DNA from 2 places in the Paenibacillus kandeliae genome. Region 2 is predicted to be linked to the other one. Evidence: predicted binding sites of a transcription regulator. Region 2 holds the regulator's gene; the other holds the start of a gene.
What was found. Region 2 encodes LexA, which represses DNA repair genes until DNA is damaged. Its sites were predicted from a motif close to CGAACATATGTTCG; they were not measured.
Positions count from the first base shown of each region.

Region 1: the regulator LexA is predicted to act here: its motif matches at 2,357-2,370, upstream of parE (DNA topoisomerase IV subunit B).

Region 1 covers NZ_JBFDUZ010000001.1:2,371,913-2,375,346, forward strand. Annotated here, with positions in the region: gene parE (DNA topoisomerase IV subunit B) at 136-2,115, opposite strand; gene ABXR35_RS10100 (ABC transporter permease) at 2,771-3,434, opposite strand, start outside.
Region 2 covers NZ_JBFDUZ010000001.1:2,160,869-2,164,302, reverse strand. Annotated here, with positions in the region: gene ABXR35_RS09225 (glycoside hydrolase family 127 protein) at 1-246, shown strand, start outside; gene ABXR35_RS09220 (hypothetical protein) at 274-507, shown strand; gene ABXR35_RS09215 (hypothetical protein) at 783-1,202, shown strand; gene lexA (transcriptional repressor LexA) at 1,278-1,904, opposite strand; gene ABXR35_RS09205 (LysM peptidoglycan-binding domain-containing protein) at 2,193-2,840, shown strand; gene ABXR35_RS09200 (DUF896 domain-containing protein) at 3,119-3,316, shown strand.

The DNA of each region.
Region 1 (3,434 bases), 210 kb from region 2:
ATTGTGATCAAATGCTCCGCCATGCAAAAAGGAATGAAAACCATCCACACAGGTGTCTCATTCCCAGTTGCAGCCGGCAGCTTTGTAGTTTGCCTATAGCTTATATTGAACATACCGCTCGTGGCGATTGTACGATTATTCGACGTATTCGGTAAAATCAACATTTTCGACGATCCAACGCTTACGTGGATCGACCTTATCGCCCATCAATGTGGATACGCGACGTTCCGCCTTAGCAGCATCCTCAATCTGAACTTGCAGCAATGTACGACTTTCTGGGTTCATCGTGGTTTCCCACAGTTGCTCTGGATTCATCTCGCCCAGTCCTTTGTACCGTTGCAATTCGACATTTTTGCCGAACTTTTTGAGCGATTTCTCCAGCTCTTCATCGGTCCAAACGTATTGCTCCTCGGTCTTTTTACCAGAACGCTGTGTAATTTTGTACAGCGGCGGCTGGGCGATATAGATACGCCCTTGATCGATCAGCGGCTTCATATAACGATAGAAGAACGTGAGCAGCAGCACTTGAATATGCGCTCCATCAGTATCGGCATCGGTCATGATAATGATTTTGGCATAATTGCTATCTTCAAAAGCAAATTCGGTGCCAATGCCAGCGCCGATTGCTGCGGTAATGGCACGATATTCCTCGTTTTTCATTACATCTGCCAGCTTCGCTTTTTCTGGATTCATCGGCTTCCCTTTTAGCGGCAAAATTGCCTGCGTTTTGGAATCGCGACCTTGCTTAGCAGAACCGCCCGCGGAATCACCCTCGACGATGAACAATTCGTTTTTGGAAAAGTCCTTCGATTGTGCTGGGCTAAGCTTGCCGTTCAGATTCGAGCTTTCGCTGCGTTTGCGACCGGTACGCATATCATCGCGCGCTTTGCGAGCCGCTTCACGTGCACGGGATGCCTGAACTGCCTTTTTGATCAGCTTTTGACCAACCTGCGGGTTTTCCTCCAGAAAACGCTGCATGTTCTCAGCTACCACTGCATCCACCGCGCCACGCGCGGACGAGCTTCCTAGCTGATCCTTCGTCTGACCGACAAATTCAACTTCCGCCATCTTGACGCTGATGACTGCCATCATACCTTCGCGCAGATCGCCGCCCTCAAGGTTTTTATCCTTTTCCTTAATCATGGCATTCTTACGAGCATAATCGTTCAGTACACGCGTATAGGCTGTTTTGAAGCCTGTTTCGTGTGTACCGCCGCCGCGTGTCGGAATTGAGTTTACAAAGGAAGCAATTGTCTCGGTATAGCCAGCATTGTACTGCATGGCAATCTCTACCTCGATATCATCACGCTCTGCATTGAAGTGAATCACATCATGCAGCACGTCCTTGCCTTCGTTCAAATACTCAACAAACTGACTGGCGCCGCCTTCGTAGTAAAAGCGATCTTCCTTATCATTCCGATCATCCTTGAGCAGAATCTCCAAACCAGAGTTCAGAAACGCGATCTCCTGCAAGCGCTCAGACAGTGTATCATAGTTCAGCGCAATACCGTTCTGGAATACACGAATATCTGGTTTAAAGGTAACTTTAGTACCAGTCACTTTGGTTTTACCAATGACTTCAAGTCCGCTCGTTGGCTCGCCTACATGCTCTTTGCCCTTTTTGTCCGTCCAGTATTCAAAGCGCTGACGGTGAATACTGCCGTCGCGATAAATCTCTACTTCCAGCCATTCGGACAAGGCATTCGTTACCGAAGCACCTACGCCGTGCAAACCGCCGGATTTCTTATATCCGCCGCCGCCGAATTTACCGCCAGCGTGCAAAATCGTAAAGACGACCTGCGGTGTCGGGATGCCACTTTTGTGCATGCCAGTCGGAATACCGCGGCCGTTATCGTATACGGTTACCGAACCGTCTTTATTGAGGCTAATTTCAATTTTGTTGCAATGTTTAGCAAGATGCTCGTCGACTGCATTGTCTACAATCTCCCAGACAAGGTGATGCAGTCCGGACGAACTTGTACTACCGATATACATCCCCGGACGCTTCCGTACGGCGACAAGCCCTTCGAGCACCTGAATGTCGTCAGCATCATACCCGGACGACTGCGGGTTCACGCCACGGGATGAAGTTGTTCTGGAATCGATCTCGACCATTCAAGGTCCCCCTTTGTTTATTTCAATATTGCTACGTGCTGTTTGACCTACGCTTTAGTAGTATACTGTTTCATCCGTAATTACGCCATACTAGCCGTATAATAAAGCCGCTATCTCATAATCACGGAACGCGTATCCGACAGAATGAACATCGGTTAAGCATATCATATCTACAATCCAAGCGCTCCATTTCATTTTATTTACAGAAAATGTAATATAGCCAAACGACGAATCCAATATGCAAACACGTGTTTGCATTTTCTTTATTTATTGTAATCTAAGCACTCGCTTTCGTAAAGCAAATATTACAATTCTTTACCGACAGAATCATTTGTCTGCCTATTCCACAACAAAATCGCCATCATGACTTTACGTGCTGCTGATATAAGCGTTCTCCTTTACAGCAAGCGCTGATATACATATACACTGTTTATGGGATCGTGATATCTCTTTTCTCGGCAAGTCTGTAAAAAATATAAATCGTTTTCATGCTATCTTCGTATATTCGTATGAACATTTGGTGTCCTCCTGATACATGCCGCTGCTTAATTAACGATTTTAGCTGCTTCAGGGAATCTATTGCCATACAACAAGCCTGTTTGCTGACACGTTGCATGTGCCAACAAACAGGCTAATGATCATTCCTACTATAAATTTAGTTCAATACATCCCGTTTTGTAAATACGGTAAAGGAGATTACCAATGAAACGGCCGCCCAAATGCCGAGTACAGCAAGCGAAAATGGTAAGGTCATTCCTTCAATAGGAGCTGGGCTACCGGATAGATAATCCGTCAATCCGAGATTGACCATAAACAAATATTTGGCACTGCTCCACGATGCTGCCATATTGGTTAGGATCGTCCCCGCAATCAATGCTGCCATCATAATGACAATACTCGCCGCCGTACTACGGACCAGCACAGACACCATAAATGCTAGCAAGCCAACCGTCAGACCGACAAACCAGATCAATCCCAGCTGCATCAGAATGAATTGCCATTGATCTACCGCATGTACTGTATCCATATTCACTCCGGTATCGCTCGGCTGGAATCCCGTAAATACTGGTATCGTAAACCCAGAATAACCGAACGCCAGCCCCGATATCCCATAACAAATAATAAATGTAGATACCACAATTAGCGATGTAAACATAACGAGTGTAATGATCTTGCTGAGCAGAATTTTCCACCTGCGTACAGGTCTGGTCAGCAGCATCTTGATCGTGCCGCCGGTTCGCTCACCAGATACTAGATCGGATGCGATGGTCATGATTAGCAGCGGTATAAACAAGCTGCTAGAGTTATCGAGAAACTCA
Region 2 (3,434 bases):
CTGCATCTCATTCGTGTATCGCCAGAAGCGCAGTATACGTATCAGTTTAGAGCGGAGCTACTAGGCGGTGTTGGTACGATTGAGGTGCAGGCACAGCGACAACAAATTACACAGGAGTGGGAGGGCGAATTGTATCGTTCCTCTGTCCAAGCTACGTTTCAGCCGCATCGATTGACCCTCATTCCTTATTACAGCTGGGCGAACCGCACGTCTGGCGAGATGCAGGTATGGCTTCATAAAGCCTAAGTACAGGAATACAAAGGAGGAGTAACGATGCGAAACAAAGTAAATATTCATCCTGCCACATTTGCAGGACAGGTCATTACAGGCTATGTATCTGATAAGGCACATGCAGAAGCAATAGCGAAGGATCATCTGGCACTCTATTTGAATGCTTACTTTCTAGCAGAAACATTTAATGCGATGGAAGATCAGCTAGCAGAAAAGGCGGAGAAACAGGACTTTAAGGCATTGATGGCTAAGGTGCTGGAAACGAAACTATTTTAAAAGAATGAAACTCCATATTATTACATTTAAAGCAGTCGGTGCAGGATTCCTCATCGGCTGTTTGTTATGGTTGTTTTGGGAGTTGCTATACCTGCTGTATTTTTGACTACGTCTATATGTATAAAAGTAATGCTGTATCCTAATACATCCGCCTCATTATTCCGAAGATAGGAATATCTGTCTCATGGGTAATATAATTTCAGCAGGACAGGCATCCACTGGCAGAATGAAGCATGTATGAACGGCTACGCCTGCATCATCAAGGAGGAACAGCTATGGACGAAGACGTAAGGGAACGATTGACGCTTGTGTATGAACAGCATCTAAAAAACCTGACTACCCGTTTGAAGCAGCTGTATACGATTGATAATCCGCTACACGAAAACAATGTATCTGGTGATGAAGTGATCGATGTTCGGCACGAATATGAAGTATGCCGCAGGCTGGAGGAAGTCTACAGCGTGGTAGAGCGTACCGGTGTGCCGCAAGGTCAGACGTATGAAGATTATAGCTCGTATATGTTTCACGCTAGCAAGGCAAAAGATGTATTTAGTGCTAAGATTGAAGAACTGGAACGTCAGCATCACGCTGAGATCACGAATATTAACGCACTCATGCAGATGTTCCGAGTCGAGCTAGCACGATTGAAAAAAGGCGATGTGGGCGAACAGCAGGCTGCGGCGAGGCAAGGATAATGCAAATGAGCATAAAAAAGACTCCTGATGTGATCATCAGGAGCCTTTTTGTGATGCAGCTGATACCGGGCAGAATCAGTGCAAGTTACGGAATAATCCGACCACTTTACCAAGGATGGTAACGCGTGTCAGTCGCAACGGCTCGTACGTAGGGTTTTCCGGTTGAAGACGAATATGGTCTTTTTCCTTGTAAAAGGTTTTGACAGTTGCTTCGTCATCTTCGGTCATCGCAACGACGATATCGCCATTGTCCGCGGTTTGTTGCTGGCGAACGATAACATAGTCACCGTTATGAATACCGGCTTCGATCATACTGTCGCCAATAACGGAAAGCATGAAAATCTGGTTATCACCGGTAAACTGCTGTGGCAGTGGGAAATAATCTTCGATATGCTCTGTCGCAGTAATCGGTACACCGGCAGTTACTTTACCGATAATCGGTACGCGGGATACAGATTGCGCAAATAACAGATTATTCTCGGATTCTTCCTGACCGAGCAGTTCAATCGCACGTGGTTTAGTCGGGTCGCGACGGATCAAGCCTTTTTTCTCCAGACGATCGAGGTGACCGTGTACAGTGGAGCTAGAGGCAAGACCGACCGCTTCGCCGATCTCACGAACGGATGGCGGATAGCCTTTCAGTTTTACTTCATTCCGGATAAATTCCAGAATTGCCTGTTGGCGGCTTGAAATCTTGGACATACCGTATCAACCCCAATACTAGTAACGTTTGGGAAAAGTATAACACAGAACTACCGTTCGCACAAACATAAGTTCTAAAATTTAGCAAGAATATATTTTTGAGGGAACAGAAGCTTCTATATGTTGATGATTTTAGTACGATAGACTCTGTTCAATGAAGGGAACAGGTATTCGAAATACATAAAAATAAAAAGCGAACAAAGGTTCGAAAAAACTCTTGATCAAAACATATGTTCGTGCTATATTCTTTTCAGGAAAACAAGAACAAACGTTTGGAGCGTGAAGCACATGCTAAAATATACTACATATAAAAGTATCCACCAACAGGAACAAGAACCTCAAGTGACTGACTTGCATAGCAAAGAATCAGCTGACGGTTCTTCCCATACATCTTCTTCCGGCAAACCCAACATTTCTTCCTCTTCTATGAAGACAACTCGTTCAGGCAATGTGCGTCAATCTTCAGCAGTACGCAATCCGGTAACGTCTAAAGAGCCGGCTGTAACAGAATGGATGTACGTATCAGGTGAGAACAAAGGCAAATCATCCGGCACGCGCAAATCCAGCCGTACATTCCGTCAGAAAACGCTAGAGCTGATCCAGATGACTGCACGCAAATCGCTGGCAAGCAAAAAGAAACGCAAGCGCCCATCTCGCAAGTCCAAGTGGAACTCGACCGGACGTATGCTGATATGCTTGTTATTTGCTAGTGTATTACTGTATGGTGGCGTTCAGCACTTCGTCGTTGCCGACGAATCGCCATCTATGAAGCAGCATGTGATCGTATCGGATGGTGACAGTTTGTGGGCAATCGCTTCTCAGTACAAAGCCCCTGATGCAGATATTCGTGATTATATCGCTGAGATTCGTGATGAGAACAATCTGTCCACCAGCGAAATTCAAAGTGGCGATATACTGGTCATTCCGAATCATTAATTATATCGTGTGTTGTTCTCATATATATATTTTATCTATTCAATCTTGCCTCTTGTGGATTCGGTTTCTAGTAAATCTGAGCTGATACTCCTATCAAGCCGCAATGATGATTCTCCTTTTATATGAAAGTTTTTATATGCGGTATTCAACAGTCAACGAACCGGTTCTCCTCCGGTTTTACATATACACCTTATTGGTGGCTTGTCATGGTGTGAATAACCTTGACAAGCTTTTTTTTACATGTCAAAGTTAGAAAAGATAGTTTTGGGAGGGTAGTTATGGACATCGATGGAATCATTACACGCATTAACGAATTGGCACGCAAAAAGAAGGAATCTGGTCTGACCGCTGAAGAAACAGTGGAACGCGACGAGCTTCGTGCCGTTTACCTTGGTAATATCCGCCGCAATTTCCGTCAGCAGCTTGACACCATTGAATGGGTCGAGGACAGCGAAACGGAAGAAAAGGGCAAATGAATGACGGTTTGACCCGTCCAATCCGGTTATGATCATCGACGCAATAACCATACAGGGATGTCGCAGCTGATCCATGATCAAGCCCCGGCATCTTCTTTTATTTGCGGCGTTTGTCTGT